2 regions of the Nocardiopsis deserti genome follow, and region 1 is predicted to be linked to the other one. Evidence: riboswitches for the same ligand, from Rfam matches in the RefSeq annotation. Region 1 holds a riboswitch; the other holds the start of a gene.

Evidence for each region. A riboswitch is a leader RNA that binds a small molecule or an ion and turns the genes downstream of it on or off. The one in region 1 is predicted to bind cobalamin.
Region 2: linked by a shared signal. The riboswitch ahead of metE (5-methyltetrahydropteroyltriglutamate--homocysteine S-methyltransferase) and the one ahead of FYW99_RS24800 (nitrite reductase) in region 1 are both predicted to bind cobalamin.

What each region holds. Positions count from the first base shown of each region.
Region 1 covers NZ_VWVS01000019.1:45,889-54,507, forward strand. Annotated here, with positions in the region: gene FYW99_RS24785 (cobalt-precorrin-4/precorrin-4 C(11)-methyltransferase) at 1-602, opposite strand, end outside; gene FYW99_RS24790 (precorrin-2 C(20)-methyltransferase) at 587-2,134, opposite strand; gene FYW99_RS24795 (precorrin-8X methylmutase) at 2,131-2,796, opposite strand; gene FYW99_RS24800 (nitrite reductase) at 2,793-3,725, opposite strand; cobalamin riboswitch at 3,780-3,986, opposite strand; gene FYW99_RS24805 (AAA family ATPase) at 4,169-7,501, shown strand; gene nhaC (Na+/H+ antiporter NhaC) at 7,615-8,619, opposite strand, start outside.
Region 2 covers NZ_VWVS01000015.1:4,062-12,680, forward strand. Annotated here, with positions in the region: gene FYW99_RS20055 (proteasome assembly chaperone family protein) at 1-675, shown strand, start outside; gene FYW99_RS20060 (quinone-dependent dihydroorotate dehydrogenase) at 672-1,841, shown strand; gene FYW99_RS20065 (polysaccharide deacetylase family protein) at 1,963-3,522, opposite strand; gene FYW99_RS20070 (polysaccharide deacetylase family protein) at 3,835-5,415, opposite strand; cobalamin riboswitch at 5,684-5,844, shown strand; gene metE (5-methyltetrahydropteroyltriglutamate--homocysteine S-methyltransferase) at 6,010-8,316, shown strand; gene FYW99_RS20080 (DUF3558 domain-containing protein) at 8,392-8,619, opposite strand, start outside.

The DNA of each region.
Region 1 (8,619 bases):
CCCGGCTGGCTGGCCCGGTGCACCACGACCACCGGGCAGTCGCCGCCGTACTCGGGTTCGATCTCGGCCATCAGCTCGCGCACCCGCCGGATCGCCAGGTGCAGCACCAGCGTGGCCCGGGTCGCCGCGAACGCGGACAGCGACTCGGTGCCGGGCATGGCGCTCGAACGGGCCCGTGTCCGGGTCAGCACCACCGACTGGGCCACCAGCGGCACGGTCAGCTCCCGTCCCGCCAGCGCCGAGGCGGCCGCGTACGCGGGCACCCCGGGCGTGACGTCCCACGGAACGCCGTGCGCGTCGAGCCTGCGGGTCTGCTCGGCCAGTGCCGAGTACAGCGACGGATCGCCGGAGGTCAGCCGTACGACGTCGCGGCCCGCGGCGTGCGCGGCGACCAGGTGATCGGTGATGCGGTCCAGGTCCAGGCCCTGGGTGTCCACCAGTTCGGCGCCGGGTGCGCAGTGGGTCAGGACCTGCGGGTCCAGGTAGGTGCCGGGGTAGAGCACCACGTCGGCCCCGGCGAGCATCCGCGTGGCGCGGACGGTCAGCAGGTCGGCGGCGCCGGGCCCCGCGCCCACGAAGTGCACGGTCACGGCTTCACCCACCGCGGGGTCCACACGCGGCCCGCCCCGGTGACCCGGGTCCCCGAGGCGCCGACGATGAGCAGGCAGCGCATGTCGACGGCGGCCGGGTCGAGTTCGCCCAGGGTGGTCACCGTCAGGGACTCGCCGTCGCGGCCCACGTCGCGGCCGACGACGACCACGGTGTCGGGTTTGCGGTGCTCCAGCAGGATCCGGCGCGCGGTCACGATCTGCCCGGTCCGGGACCGGGAGGCGGGGTTGTAGACGGCCAGCGCCAGGTCGGCCTCGGCGACGGCGCGCAGCCGCCGCTCGACCACCTCCCACGGTTTGAGGCGGTCCGACAGGCTCATCACCGCGAAGTCGCCGCCCACGGGGGCGCCCGCACGGGCCGCGACCGCCTGGACGGCGCTGACCCCCGGCAGCACCCGGACGGGCACGTCCCGGTAGGCGGGGTCCTCGGCCGCCTCGAACACGGCGGTGGCCATGCCGAAGACCCCGGCGTCCCCACCCGAGACCACGGCGACGCGTTCGCCGCGCCCGGCCAGGTCGAGGGCGAACCGGGCGCGCTGGAGTTCGACGGTGTTGCCGGAGGCGTGCCGGGTGAGCCCGGGGCGCTGCGGGACCCGGTCGACGTAGGGGCCGTAGCCCACCACGTGGTCCACCTCGGCCAGCGCGGCGGAGGCCTCGGGGGTGAGCCAGTGTTCGGGGCCGGGGCCCAGGCCCACGACCAGCAGTTCGGCCGCCGCTCCGACGGGACCGGACGCCGCCTGCGCCGTTCGCGTCGCATGGGCCGCCTGCGTCCGCGCGGCCGCGCCGACCTGGCGCGAACGCCGGCCGTTGCGGCTGTCCCCGGTGACCAGCACCAGGGAGAAGTAGGGCACCGTCGCCGGATCGACCTCGGCGACCGGCAGCCGCCGCTCCCCGCCCATCGAGGCCCGCTCCACGTACACCGCGTGCTCCAGCCGCCCGGCCGCGGCCAGGGCGCGGCGCACGGCCGGGAAGGTCCGGCCCAGCTTCATGACCACGGCCGCGTCGGTGTCGGCCAGGCGGCGGGCCAGCTCCGGTTCGGGCAGGGTGCCGGGCAGCACGGTGAGCACGTCGGTCTGCCGGGCCAGCGGGGCGGCCGCGGCGGCGGTGGCGGCGGCGAACGCCGGGATCCCCGGCACGATCTCGGTGGGGTAGCGCTCGGACAGCCGGTCGTGCATGTACATGTACGACCCGTAGAACAGCGGGTCCCCCTCGGAGAGCAGGACGACGTCGCGTCCGGCGTCCAGGTGGGCGGCCAGCCGCGCGGCGGACTCCTCGTAGAAGTCGGCGAGCGCGCCCGCGTAGCCGCCCGGGTGGTCGGTCGCGCCGGTGGTCACCGGGTAGGTCAGCTGTTCCTCGACCACGGAGTCCGGGATCAGGGCGTCGGCGATGCGGCGGGCGTTGGACTCCTTGCCCACCCCCGCGTGGTAGGCGACGACGTCGGCCGCGGCGATGAGCCTGGCCGCCTTGAGGGTGATCAGCTCGGGGTCGCCGGGGCCGACGCCGACGCCGTGGAAACGGCCGGTCACTCTTCCTCCTTGGCGAGTGCGTTGAGGGCCGATGAGGTCATCGCCGATCCCCCGCGGCGACCGCGCGCGGTCACGTAGGGGACGTCGACGCCGTGTCGGTCGCGGAGTTCGGTCAGCGCCTGCTTGGACTCGGCGGCGCCGACGAAGCCGACCGGGCAGCCGACGATCGCGGCGGGTCGCGGGGCGCCGTCGACCAGCATCTCCAGCAGGTGGAACAGGGCGGTGGGCGCGTTGCCGACGGCGACCACGGCGCCGTCGAGCAGCGGCTCCCACAGCGACACCGCGGCGGCCGTGCGGGTGGTGCCCCACTCCCGGGCCAGACCGGGAACCCGCTCGTCGCCCAGGAGGCAGAGGACCTCGTTGTCGTTGGGCAGGCGGCTCGCGGTCACGCCGGAGGCCACCATGCGCGCGTCGCACAGGATCGGCGCACCGGCCCGGAGGGCGGCGCGCGCCGCGGGGACCAGGTCGGGGTGGACGACGAGGTCGTCGGCGAGGTCGACCTGGCCGGTGCCGTGGATCATCCGCACGGCGAGCCGTTCGGCGTTGGCGGGCAGGTGGTCGAGCCGGGCCTCGCGCCGGATGGTGGCGAAGGAGTCGGCGTAGATCGCGGGCCCGTCGTCGACGTACTCGTAGTGCCGGTTCGGGCGTCTCGGGGAGGTCACCGCGCCTCCCCGTGGACGTGACCGTGTTCTCCGGGGACGAGCCTGTGTCCTCCGGGAACAAGGATGGCGCGCCACGGCGTGACGACGAGTTCGCCGGATCCGGCGTCGAGCGCTTCGGCGGTGAGCGCGTCGGCGGCGGCCCGGTCCAGGCCGTCGGCGGGCACGGGGACGTGCCGTCCGATGCCGGGAAGGAGGCCGTGCGGCAGCGGTGGCGCGGGGTCGGGCAGCCGCGGGTCCGGCGGTGCCGGGGCGGCCAGGGGCGAGGCGAGTTCGGCGACGTGCCAGGGTGCGGCGGGGCCGTCGCCGCGCCGCTCCAGGAACCGGTCGGCGAGGCCCGCGAGCGTGGCCGCGGCCTCGTCCAGCGGCGTCAGCGGGCCCCAGCGCTCGCCGACCCTGAGCTGGGCGGTGTGCGCGTCGAGGGCGACGATCCCCAGGTCGCAGGAGCGCTCCAGCAGGTCGCCGCTTCCGTCGTCCAGGGCGAAGAGGAAGCGGCCGGGAAGGGCGGCGCGGTGGGGCTCGGAGCACAGCAGCGCGTCCAGCGCGGCGGCCACGGGGCGCAGGTCGGCCTTCCCGCCCGCCAGTCCCGTGCACGGGGAGACCATGACGTTGCGGACCAGTTCGTGGGCGGGCGAGGGCAGTAGGCCGGTTCCCTCCAGGGCCCGGAGCACCTCGGGGGTCAGCCGCCCGTCGCTTCCGGGCAGGGCGCGCAGCTGCACGTTGGCCCGCCCGGTGACGTGGATCCGGCCGTCGCCGTACTCCTGGGCCACGGCGGCCAGGGCGCGTAGCGGGCGGGCGGGGAGCCTGCCGCCGACGAGCCGGAGCCGGACCAGGAGCCCGTCGTCGGCGGGCCAGGGCCGCAGGGCGCCCGGGCAGCGGTCGCGCCGGGAGCGGACGGTGGAGGATGGGGATGGGGAACCCATCGGGGACATGCGCGTCCTTCGGGTCAGGGACCCGTTCGCGGGGTCCGCGGTTGACCTGGCGGCCCGTCACCGCCAGCGCCAGCAGGTCTTCGGACTCGGGATCGACCGGTGCGGAGCGCCTTCCCGGAGCGTGCGCTCCAGTGGCTGTCCCGGGGAAGCGCGTCCCCGGGGCGTGCCCGCCCGTCACCCTCACCGCTGCGCGTCAGTCCCGGATTCGCACCGGGTTCCCTGCCCCACGAGGTGGAGTTCGACTGGCTCGACGAGGGTACCGTCCCCACTCCCGGGGCAGCTCCAGGGGCCTTCGCCCCGACGCGGCCCCGACGCGGCCGGAGACGGCCGTCCCGGGCGCGGGGGCGCGGTCGGCGGTGCGTGACGCACCCGGCCGGTACGGTACGTACCGCGTATCCTCCGCACGGTTCGCCCCGCCGTGCCCTACCCCCGGGAGCCGATGGATGTACACGGTCCGAATCTCGCAGACCGACCCCTACGCCTTCTCCAGCCTGGACGCGGCGCTGCGGGCCCCGATGTACGCGGGCTGTGACCTGTACCTGCACGTCGAGCCGGGGCACTACGCGGAATCTCAGGTGCTCGGCGTGAACCAGCACGTCATCGTGGTGCCCCTCCAGGGTCCCGGCACCGTGACGGTCTCGGCGGGCGACACGAACGTGTTCAACGTGCGCAAGGGGCGGCTGGAGCTGCACGGTGTGCACGTACGCAACGCCTCGACCGAGTACCCGCCCGTGTACGTGCACCCGAAGGCCTTCCTCAAGGCCGTCGACTGCCTCTTCACCGCGAGTACGCGAGTGAAGGCGGAGAACGCCCAAGCCGAATTCACCAACTGCGGGTTCGCGGGCGGCGGTGTCCGCATGGACGACTCCACGGGGAAGGTGGAAGGCTGCCGTTTCACCGACGCCGTGCTCATCGTCGAGGGCCCCGACTCCCCCGAGGTCCGCGGGACCACCTTCACCGGGGGCCACGACACGTGGCACACCCTGTACATATCCAAGGCCTCGCCCGCGGTCACCGACTGCGTCCTGACCGACTGCGGCGGGGAGAAGACCCAGGCGGTCCACGTGCGGGACTCCTCCGCTCCGAGGTTCACCAACCTGACGGTCACCGGGGACCGGGGCTGGCCGGTACGGGTGACCGGGCGCTCCAGGGCGGAGTTCAACCACCTCAGGGTGGACGGCGGCCCCGCTGACGGCACCTCGGTGTATGCCTGGGACGACTCCGAGATGACCATCACCCACGGCCGCATCACCAACGTCAGGGGCAACGCCCTGGCGATCACCGGGGGCGCGTTGACCGTCCGCGACCTGGTCGTCGAGGACGCTGCCGGGAGCGGCCTCTACGGAAAGGCGGCCAGAGTCAGCGGTGAGAGGCTGTCCCTGACCCGTGTCGGTGGGAACGGGGTCTACGTCGAGGAGTGCCGGACGACGCTCTCGGACGTCGAACTGCGTGAGAGCCCGCCGGAGGCACTGGGGAAGTGGAGCGTGTTCACCGCGCAGAAGGGGCGGTTCGAGGTCGCCGGCTTGCGTGCCTCGAAGGCGCCGGCGATGGCGCACATCGTCGACGCGCGGGGAATCCTGACCGATCTGACCGGGGACGACGTCGATAGCGGTCTCCTTGTCAGAGAGGACAGTACGGTCACGTTGCGCGAAATGGCGGTCACCAACAGCAGGCTCAACGCGCTGACCGTCAAGGACGGGTCCGAGGTCGAGGTCGACGGCGCCCGAATCTCGGACTGCGCCCTGCACGGTGTCTACGCGGGGAGCGCGTCGCGGTTGGTCCTGCGCTCCTCGACGGTGAGCGGGTGTGCGTCGGCCGGAGTCGGCGTGGACAAGGGCGCTGTGGTCACGTTGGAGGACACCACGGTCCGTGACGGCGACGGCTCCGGGCTGGCCGTGTACGACACCAGTCGGGTGCGCCTGGTGGGGTGCACGGTCTCCGGCAACGCCGGTGAGGGGGTGGACGCCGAGGACACCGCGACCGTGCAGGCCGAGGACACCGAGATCACCGGGAACGGGGGCGGTGACAGGGTCAGGGCGCGGGCCGCGGCCGACGGCGTCGGCTCGGCCGCGCCGGACGCACCCGAGGGTGAGGCAGTGCCGCTGGAGGAACTGCTGGCCGAGTTGGACGCCATGGTGGGTCTGGACGGGGTGAAGAAGGAGGTCCGCGCCCTCGTCAACTTCCAGCAGGTCAGCGTCAAGCGTGCGGCGGCGGGGCTGCCCGCGCTCAACGTCAGTCGCCACCTCGTCTTCTCCGGGCCGCCCGGAACCGGCAAGACGACCGTCGCGCGACTCTACGGTCGGATCCTGCGCTCCCTGGGCGTGCTGGGGAGCGGCCAGTTCGTGGAGGCCGCCCGCCCCGACCTCGTGGCCGAGCACCTGGGCGGCACCAGCGCCAAGGTCGCCGAGGTGGTCGAGCGGGCCCGGGGCGGTGTCCTGTTCGTCGACGAGGCCTACGCGCTCGCCCGTAAGTTCGGCAGCGGTGCGGACTTCGGCCAGGAGGCCATCGACACCCTCATCAAACTCATGGAGGACCTGCGCGAGGAGGTCGTCATCGTCTTCGCCGGGTACTCCAGCGAGATGCGCGGCTTCCTCGACGCCAACCCCGGGCTGCGGTCGCGCGTCGCCCGCACCATCGAGTTCGAGAACTACTCGCCCGAACAGCTCACCACGATCTTCACCGGGATGGCGCACAAGCAGGGCTACACGCTGGGGGAGGGCGTGCGGGAGCTGGTCACCCGGCACTTCCAGGCCCAGAAGCGCGACGAGACCTTCGGCAACGGGCGCGAGGCGCGCCGCGTGTTCGAGGAGACCGTCCAGACCCAGGCCACCCGGATCGTCGACGGGGACTTCGGTTCGGCGGAGGACCTGTCGCTGATCCTGCCCGAGGACCTCGCCGGGGTCGTGGACGGCGGGCTCTCCTCCAGGGTCGCGGAGGGGCCCAGGGACGCCGGTCAGGTCGAGGAACTGATGCGGCGCCTGGACGCCATGGTGGGCCTGGCGGCGGTGAAGCGGGAGGTGGCCGACCTGGCGAACCTGATCTCGGCCGGACGTCGGCGGCAGGCGGCCGGGCTGGAGGCCCCGCTGCCCTCCCGGCACCTGGTCTTCGCCGGGCCTCCGGGAACGGGCAAGACCACGGTCGCGCGTGTCTACGGGGAGCTGCTGGCCGCCCTGGGGGTGCTCGCCCAGGGACAGGTGGTGGAGGCCAGCCGGGCGGACCTGGTGGGCTCGTACGTGGGCCACACCGCCCAGCGCACGCGCGAGGTGTTCGACCGGGCACGCGGCGGTGTGCTGTTCATCGACGAGGCGTACGCGCTCGCCCGGCCGGGAGGCAGCGGCTCCGACTTCGGCCAGGAGGCCATCGACACGCTCCTGAAGCTGATGGAGGACCACCGCGACGAGGTGGTGGTGATCGCCGCCGGTTACACCGGGGAGATGCGCGAGTTCATGGCGAGTAACCCGGGGCTGGAGTCGCGGTTCTCCGGGACGGTGGAGTTCGCCCCCTACGCCGCGGACGAGCTGGTGCGGATCTTCGTCGGGATGGCCGAGGGCAACGACTTCCTGGTACCCGAGGAGACGCGTGGGGCGCTGGGCGCGCTGGTGGCCGAGCGGGCCGGGGTGTTCGGGGACGGCAACGGGCGCGAGGTCCGCAAACTGTTCGAGGAGAGCGTGATCCGCCAGTCGAGGCGGATCGAGGCGGCGGCCCTGGCGGGGGAGGACCCCGGGAGGGCGGAGTTGCAGACCTTGTGCCCCGAGGACGTCGTCGAAGCCCCGTAGGGCGCGGGAGTACCCCGCCGCCGCGCGGCCCCCGGCCGGATCACGTCCTCGGGAAAGGGGGAGCGGAGCACGTGCTCCGCTCCCCCTTTCCCGTGACCGCGGGGGGGCGGGGCTCACGCCGTGGAGCGCTCCTGCTCCGGTTCGAGGTGGCGGATGCCGAAACCGCGGGTCAGCGGCGCCAGGAAGGCGAGCAGGGCGGAGAACAGGAAGCCGCTCCAGTTGAACACCGCCCACGGCAGGAACTCGAAGTTGGCCACGCCCAGGGTCGTGGCGAAGAAGACGCCCGACACCGTCCAGGGCATCAGTACCTCGGTGATCGTGACCGAGTCCTCCATGCTGCGCGACAGGTTCACCGGGTGCAGGTTCCTGGCCCGGTAGGCGTCGCCGTAGACGTCCTTGACCAGGAAGAACGTCACCAGGGCGTTGGAGGTGCCGTTGATGATCGTGAAGCCGGAGAGCAGGGTGGTGAGGATGAGGCTGCCCGTGGACCGCAGCTTCTCGATCAGCCCCTCCAGCAGGACCCGCAGCACGCCCGACCTCTCCAGCGCCGAGGCGAAGAAGAAGGCGCAGAAGACGAAGAACGCCGAGTTGTACATCGAGTACAGCCCGCCCCGGTTCAGCAGCTCGGCCAGGACGTCGGAGACCCCGTCCCCCCGCGGCAGCATGTCGGTCGTGAAGCCGGAGACGGCCGCGGCGAACATGTCGCCCACGTTCGCCCCCTGGGCCAGCAGCGCGAGCAGCAGCGCCGTCATGGACGACGCGAACAGCACGACCAGCGGCGGCTTCCTCATGACCGACCCGGCGAGCACGACCAGCGCCGGGATCAGCAGCAGCGGGTTGAGGGTGAACAGCCCGTTCAGCTCGGTGACGACCTCGTCGATACCGCCCAGGCTGGCGGACGAGGTGGTGATGGTGGTGCCCGCGACGAGGAAGACGACGACGGCCACCACCGACGAGGGCACGGCCGTGTAGAGCATGTGCCGGATGTGCTCGTACAGGTTGGCGCCCGCCGCGAGCGAGCTCATGTTGGTCGTGTCCGACAGGGGCGAGAGCTTGTCCCCGAAGTAGGCGCCGGACACGACCGCGCCCGCCGTGATCGCCAGCGACACGTCCATCGT
Region 2 (8,619 bases), on a different contig from region 1:
CTCGCCCTGTACCGGATGTACGACGACGAGGGCGCCCCCTTCCTGGTCCTGCACGGCCCGGAGCCGGACCGCGAGTGGGAGGCCTTCGTCGCCGCCGTGGGCCGCCTCGTCGACCACTTCTCCGTCACGCTGTCCGTCAGCGTCCACGGCATCCCCATGGCGGTCCCGCACACCCGGCCGGTCACGGTCACCCCGCACTCCACCCGTCCCGAGCTGGTCGAGGGGCACACCCCGTGGATCGGCCGCGTCGAGGTGCCCGGCAGCGCCACCTCGCTGCTGGAGTACCGGCTGGGCGAGGGAGGCCACGACTTCGTGGGCTACGCAGTCCACGTGCCCAGTTACCTGGCCCAGGCCCAGTACCCGCGCGCGGCCATCGCCGCCGCCGAGTACGTGGCCGGGGCCACCGGCCTGGCCCTGCCCACCACGGAGATGGAGGAGGTCGCCGCGGCGACCGACGTCGACATCGCGGAGCAGGTCATGGCCTCCGAGGAGATCCAGCGGGTCGTGGCCAACCTGGAGCGCCAGTACGACGACATCATGTCCTCGCGGACCGACCCCCAGGAACGTCCCACGCTCCCGCTGGCCGAGGACGACGCCCAGCTGCCCACCGCCGACGAGCTCGGCGCCGAACTCGAACGCTTCCTCGCCGAGCGCGAGGGCGAGGGAAACGGATGACCGTGTTCTACCAGATGCTCTTCCGCTCGGTCCTGCGCCACATGGACGCGGAGAAGGTCCACAGGCTCAGCTTCGCCGCGCTGCGCGGGGTGACCGCCCTGCCCGCCGTGGCCTCCGCCATGAACGGTGTGCTCGGTCCGCGTGAGCCGGAGCTGACGGTGCACGCCCTCGGGCAGGAGTTCCCCGGTCCGCTGGGGCTCGCGGCCGGTTTCGACAAGAACGCGGAGAGCCCCTCCGGGCTGGCCGCGCTCGGCTTCGGCTTCGTGGAGGTCGGCACCGTCACCGCCCAGCCCCAGCCGGGCAACCCCCGGCCGCGCCTGTCCCGGCTGGTGGCCGACCGCGCGATCGTCAACCGGATGGGCTTCAACAACGAGGGGTCGGCCCTGGTCGCCGAACGCCTCCACCACCGGCGCGGCGGGCGCCGTCCCGTGCTCGGCGTCAACATCGGCAAGACCAAGGTGACCCCCGAGGAGGAGGCCCCCGCCGACTACGCCCTCAGCGCCCGGCGCCTGGCCCGCTACGCCGACTACCTGGTGGTCAACGTCAGCTCGCCCAACACCCCCGGGCTGCGCAACCTCCAGGGCGTGGAGCAGCTGCGCCCGCTCCTGGCGGCCGTGCGCGAGGCCCTGGCCGAGGCCGGTCGCCCGGACCTGCCCCTCCTGGTGAAGATCGCCCCCGACCTCGCCGACGAGGACGTCGACGCCGTCGCCGACCTCGCCCTGGCCGAGGGGCTCGACGGCATCATCGCCACCAACACCACCATCTCCCGCGAGGGCCTGACCACCCCCGCGGCGCAGGTGGAGGCCGCCGGTGGGGGTGGCCTGTCCGGCGCCCCCCTCAAGCGGCGCTCCCTGGAGGTGCTGCGCCGCCTGCGCGCCCGCGTGGGCGACCGGGTGACCCTGATCGCCGTCGGCGGCATCGAGACGCCCCTGGACGCCTGGTTCCGCATCCGCGCGGGGGCCAGCCTCGTGCAGGGTTACACCGGTCTCATCTACGGCGGTCCCCTCTGGCCTCGCCGCATCAACCGCGGCCTCGCCCGGCTGGTACGGGCCTCCGGCCACCGCTCCATCAACGAGGTCGTCGGGGCCGACGTCCCCGCGCCGATCGCCCCGGCGGCCGGCGCCGGGCAGGGGGCGGACCCCGCCGCGGCCACCGCCCAGGGCTGAGCCCGCCACCACAGCCGGGCCCGCCGCGACGGGCGGGGCACGACGCCGCTCCACGGACGCGGCGGCCGGTGGGACGCTCCCCACCGGCCGCCGACGCGCGTGCCTCACCCGCCCGCGGGCCTCAGGAACCGGCGGGCGCGGACAGCCCCTCGGGCGGATAGCTCTTCCCGGTCTCCGGGCCGTCGTAGACCTGGCTGACGGTCGCGAACTCGTACCCGTCCGCCCGTAGCCGCTCGATGATCTCGGGGACCGCGGCCAGGGTCGGCTCAAGGGGGTCGTGCAGCAGCACCACGCCTCCGGGCCGGGCCCCGTCCACCACGCTCTCCACGACCTCGTCGCGGCTCATGTCGGTCCAGTCCTCGCTGTCCTGGCTCCACAGGATCTCGGCCATGCCCTGACGGCCGATCTCCTCCAGGACCTCCGGCGAGCTGTCGCCGAACGGCGGCCGGAACAGTTCCACGGTGTGTCCCGTCTGGCGGCGCACCATCGCGCTCACCGCGGCCACCTGGTGGGCCAGTTCCTCCCCCTTGAAGGCCTTGGGCATGTGCTCGTGCAGATGGTTGTGGCTGCCGATCTCGTGCCCCTCGGCGTAGGCGCGCCGGATCACGCTGGGCCGGGTCAGCGCAGGGTTGCCGTTGAGGAAGAAGGTGGCCGCCACCTCCTCCTCCGCCAGCAGGTCCAGCAGTTCCGGAGTCGTCGCGACCGGTCCGTCGTCGAAGGTCAGCGCGATGCACTTGGCCTCGGCGCAGTCCAGGTCCGGGTCTCCCGCCGAGACCACCCCCGGCACCCGCGGCTCGGCCGGGGGCTCGCCGGCGGGCGCCTCCACGGTCAGCACGGGCTCCTCCGCCATGGAAGCCTCCCGCGCCCGCTCGCCCAGGTCGGACAGCAGGGGCGCGGCCTTCTCGGCGGGCACCACCGCGACCATCCTCCCCGGTTCCGAGGACGGGGGGTGGCCCTCCACGACCGGGGACAGATGCCCGTCGTCGAACTCCACCACCAGGTCCCCGTCGGCGTTGAACCCCATCGAGTCGTAGGTGCGCATCACCGGGTGAAGGCCCCGCGCGTCCACGGCCTCCTCGTCGGCGAACGAGGCGCGGACGATCCCGTTGAGCTCCCGGAGCGCCGCGTCGTCGGTCAGCAGCTCCGTGGAGTAGGCGGTGTGGCCGGTGGACGCGTCGTACCAGTACGTCCCGTACCCCTGGCGCAGCCCGTGGAAGTCCTCCTCGGTGCGCACCAGGCGCACACCCAGCACCCCGTTCCCGGCGGCGGCCACCTCCCAGTCGACGTCCAGGCTGACCGGGTCACGGCTGGCGCCCCGGTAGTCCCGCACCTCCTGGTCCACCTGGGCGGCCAGTTCCTCGGCGAAGGCGTCCGCCCCCGCGAACACCGGGTAGGCGACGTCGATCGCGAGCCCTTCGGGCTTGTACGGGTGGTCCTCGAAGTCGGAGGCGTCCCCGCGCCACTCGGTGACCCCGTCCCCCGGCTCGTCCACCACCACCGTGATCAGCTCCGGGTCCTTCCCACCCCCCGAGGCGATCCCCTCGGTGTCGCACGCGGACAGGGGCAGGACCAGCGCGACCAGCGCCGCCCCGGGCCACCGGGCCCTGCGCGCCCACGGCCGGCTCCCCCCGGCCCCGGGGCGCGGGGCGGCCTCGTTCGGGTGGATTCGAGTCGACGACAACACCGGACTCCCTCATCCCTCAGCGGGTGGCCAACACGGCTGCTGCTGGGAGCAACATAGGGGACGCCGTCCCCCGTCCTGTGACGGTGACCACATGTGGTCACCGCCACAGGACGGAGAACGCGCCGGAGACCGGGAACACCCCCGCGGGGCGCCCTTCCCGCGTCACCCGGTGCCCTCACACGGCTCCGCGCACCGTGGGTCCCACCGGTCGCGGCCCCGAAGCCCTCTCCCGGGGACATCCTCCCCCGGACCGCTCGCCGCGCCGTGACGCCGCGCCCTCAGGCCCCCTCGGAAGCCTCTCGGGGCTCCCTAGGGAGCCTGCTCGTCTTCCTCACCGTGCTCCCCGGCCCCCTCGGAGGGCTCGGCGCTCTCCTCCGGGGCGTCGGGGACCCCGTCGACGTAGATCTCGCCGGGGGTCGTGGTCCCGAGCAGCTGGGACACCGTGACCATGGTGTACCCGTGCTCGTCCAGATCCCGGATGATCGCGCGGGAGGCGTCGATGGTCGTGCCGTGGATGTCGTGCATGAGGATGATCGCCCCGTCCGAGGCTCCCTCCACCGCCCGGTCGTGGACCAACGAGGTTTTGCGGTCCTTCCAGTCGAGGGTGTCCACGCTCCACAGGATCTGGGCCAGGCCCATGTCCGCGGTCACCGAGGCCACGCTCTCGTTGGTCGAGCCGTAGGGCGGGCGCATGAGGTCCATGCTGTAGCCCGTCTCGCGGTACACCAGTGCCTGCACGACGTCCAGGTCCGAGCGCACCCCTCCCGCGCCCAGACCGGCCAGGTCGGGGTGGTTCAGGGTGTGGTTGGCGATCTCGTGCCCCTCGGCGTAGGCGCGCCGCACCGTGTGCGGGTGCTCCATGACGGGGTTGCCGGTGACGAAGAACGTGGCCCGCGCGTCGTACTCGGCGAGGGCGTCCAGCAGTTCGGGGGTGCGCCCGCCGGGGCCGTCGTCGTAGGTCAGCGCCACGCACTTGGTGTCGGGGTCGGAGCAGTCGACGCCGGAGTCCACCGCGGACACCTGTCCGGGCACGGGTCCGTCCTCCTGGCCGTCCTTGTCGGCCTGGGGCGGGGCGGCGATGGAGAAGTCCTCGACGCCCACGGTCGCGGCGTCGCGCACGCGCAGGCCCAGCTCGGACAGCAGGCCCTCGGCCTCACCGGCGTCCACCACCGCGCGCGTGCGGCCCTCCTCCGCCGGGGCGACCTGCCCGGCGTCGAACTCCACGACCAGGTCCCCGTCGGGGTTGAAGCCCACCGAGTCGTACAGGGAGCTGATCGGATGGATGACGTCGGGGTCGGCCGACCCCTCCCCGCCGTCCCCGTTCCCGACGGCGCCGCGCACCAGGCCGTTGAGCTCCTCCAGCTGTTCCTGGCCGCCGACCAGGGCGGCGGAGGGGTGGTGCGCCGCGGTCGCGGTGTCGTACCAGTAGGTGGTGTACCCCTCCCGGGACCCCTCGGAGTCGGTCTCGACCCGGGTCATGCGGACCCCGAGCAGGCCGTCGCGCGCCGCGGTCAGGTTCCACCCCGCCTCGAAGGAGACCGCGCCGGGGTTGGCCGCCTCGAAGGCGTGTACCTCGTCGGTCAGTTCACGCTCCAGGAAGTCGGCCAGCGGTTCGGCGTTGGGGATCACCGGGTAGGTCACCGCGACGGAGACATCCCCGTCGTAGGGCAGCTCGGCCTCCTCCACGCCCGCCACGGCGGCCGCGTCCACCTCGGTCAGCCCGTCGGGATCACCGGAGGCCGGGGGCGGCGGTTCGCTCTCGGAGACCGGCGCTCCGTGCGTCTGCTCCGGGGGTTCGGACTCGCCGGAGGAGCGGGTGGCCAACAACACCATGCCCGCCAGTACCGCCAGGGCTACCACGACCGTGATCAGGGGGTGGTCCGGTGCCATGGCGAGGCGGGACTGCTTATTCACGAGGGAATCTCCACGTTCATCGCTCAGACGAACGTCCGCGGGGAGCAGAGGGGAGGCTCACCCGCGCAACGCTTGACTTCGTGTGTGACGCCGACCGTGGGACGGGGGTTCTCACCGTTCGGGTCGGTCGCATGGGGCCGCACGCCGAGTACAGGGGCGGGGGCCCTCCCTATACTTGCAGCCGTGGAAGGTACATGATCCACCTCGCGGGCCCGGCCCGGACGGGGCGGAACCATGTCGCAAGAGGGAACCCGGTGCGAGTCCGGGACTGCCCCGCAGCGGTATGGGGGAACGAACGTCGCCATGAGCACTGGTAGTGCCGGTCACGAGGACCGGAAACCGGGAAGCGGCGGCCAGTAGGAGGAGCGGTGTCCGCACCGCCCGCGCCCCCGAGTCCGAAGACCTGCCTCCACCCGGCGGCGCACCCGCGGCGCCGGTGGTCCCGCGCCCCGAGGGAGGGCCGGAGGCGGTGGCAGGTCCGGTGCGCGCCGGAGGCGCGCCCGTCGGCGTGCCCGCCCCTCTCCTCCCCCTCGCGGCCGGTACCCGGCTTTCGACGAGGGAGAGAAGCTCATGACCACGACCCCCACGCCGTCCGCGGCCCCGGGCGGGCCCCGCCCCTCCGTGCGCTCCACCGTGCACGGCTACCCGCGCATCGGCCCCGACCGCGAGCTCAAGCGCGCCTGCGAGTCGTACTGGAGGGGCCGCACCACCGCCCGTGAACTGGACGCGGTCGCCGCCGAGCTGCGCCTGGGCGTCTACGCCCAGCTGCGCGAGGCCGGTGTCGACGACATCCCCTCCAACACGTTCTCCTACTACGACCACGTGCTGGACACCGCGGTCCTGTTCGACCTGGTCCCCTCCCGTTTCGCCCCGCCCGCCGCCGCGCCGGACCGCGAGGAGGAGCTGCGCCGCTACTTCGCGCTCGCCCGCGGCGAGCAGGGCGCTCCGCCGCTGGAGATGACCAAGTGGTTCGACACGAACTACCACTACCTGGTCCCCGAACTCTCGCCCGGCACCCGCCCCCGCCTGGTGGGCGACAAGCCCGTCGCCGAGTTCCGCGAGGCCGCCGAGGCGGGTTTCCACACCCGCCCGGTCCTGGTCGGCCCGCTCACCTTCCTGATGCTGGCCAAGCCCGCCGACGGCGCACCCGGGGGCTGGGAGCCCGTCCAGTTGCTCGACCAGCTCCTGGACGCCTACGCCCAGCTGCTCGGCGACCTGCGGGCCGCGGGCGCCACCGAGGTCCAGTTGGACGAGCCGATCCTGGCCACCGACGAGGGCCGCGCCGCCGTCGGCCACCTGGAGCGCGCCTACCAGCGCCTGGGGTCGGTCACTGACCGCCCCTCCCTGCTGGTGTCCACCTACTTCGGCTCCATCGGCTCCGCCGCCCTGCGCGTCCTCAAGGACTCCGCGGTCGAGGCGGTCGGCCTGGACCTGGTCACCGACGGCGAGGGCGTGGACGACCTGGTGCGGGTCTCCGGCCTGGGCGCCACCCGCCTGGTCGCGGGCGTGGTGGAGGGCCGCAACGTCTGGCGCACCGACGTTCCGGCCGCCGTGGCCACGCTCGGCACCCTGCTGGCCCTCGCCGACGAGCTCACCGTGAGCACCTCCTGCTCCCTGCTGCACGTACCCCTGGACCTGGACGCCGAGACCTCCCTGGCACCCGGGCTGCGCGGGGCCCTGGCCTTCGCCAGGCAGAAGGCCCAGGAGACGGCCCTGCTCGGCCGCGTGCTGTCCGAGGGGGCCGAGGCCGAGTACACCGGACAGGGCGGCGTCCGTCCCCCCGCCTTCACCGACGCGCGCGTACGCGCCCGGCTCGACGCCCTGGGCCCGGACGCCTACGAGCGCCCGCAGGAGCGGGGGAGGCCCACCGACACCCCGCTCACCACGACCACCATCGGATCCTTCCCCCAGACCGCCGAGCTGCGCCGCGCCCGCGCCGCCCACCGCGGGGGCGAACTGGCCGAGGAGGCCTACAAGGACGTCCTGCGCGAGGAGATCGACCGCGTGATCGCGCTCCAGGAGGAGATCGGCCTGGACGTGCTCGTGCACGGCGAGCCCGAGCGCAACGACATGGTCCAGTACTTCGCCGAGCAGCTGGAGGGCTACGCCACCACCCGGAACGGGTGGGTGCAGTCCTACGGTTCGCGGTGCGTGCGCCCGCCGATCCTGTTCGGCGACGTCTCGCGCCCCGCGCCGATGACGGTCGAGTGGACCACCTACGCACAGTCGCGCACCGACAAGCCGGTCAAGGGCATGCTGACCGGGCCTGTCACCATGCTCGCCTGGTCGTTCGTGCGCACCGACCAGCCGCTCGGTGAGACCGCCCGCCAGGTGGGCCTCGCGCTGCGCGACGAGGTCGCCGACCTGGAACGCGCCGGGATCCGCCACATCCAGGTGGACGAGGCGGCCCTGCGCGAACTGCTGCCGCTGCGCTCGGAGCACCGGGAGCGGTACCTGGACTGGGCGGTGGGTTCCTTCCGCCTGGCCACGTCGGGGGTGTCGCCGTCCACGACCGTCCACACGCACATGTGCTACTCGGAGTTCGGGCTGATCGTCGGCGGCATCGAGGCGCTGGACACCGACGTCACCAGCGTGGAGGCGGCCCGCTCGCGCATGGAGCTGGTGCGGGACCTGGGCGGTCGGGGCTACAGGCGCGGGATCGGCCCGGGCGTGTACGACATCCACTCCCCGCGGGTGCCCTCGGTGGAGGAGATCGAGGGGGCGCTGCGCCTGGCGGTCGCGCACGTCGACGCCCAGAACCTGTGGGTGAACCCCGACTGCGGCCTCAAGACGCGCGGCTACGTCGAGGCCGAGCAGGCCCTGCGCAACATGGTCGAGGCGGCCCGCCGGGTGCGCGCCGACCTGCCGGGCGTCTGACCACCGGGGGCTGACACGCGAGAGGGGGCCGCGGCGAACGCCGCGGCCCCCTCAGGCCGTGTCCGGTCAGCTGTCTCAGCTGCCGACCAGGGCCAGCGCCTCGGCGCCGGCGTTGAGCATGATCTCCTCGACGTTGTCGGGCATGACCAGATCCTCGGCGGAGGCCCCCTCGGTGAAGGGCGGGTGCAACTGGTACTGGACCCGGACGTTGAGGTTGGCGGTGCGGATCAGCAGCGTGGCCTCGGGGATGTCCTCGCCCAGGAAGTCGTACTTGGTGAGGACGTAGTGGGCCTCGTCGCCGAG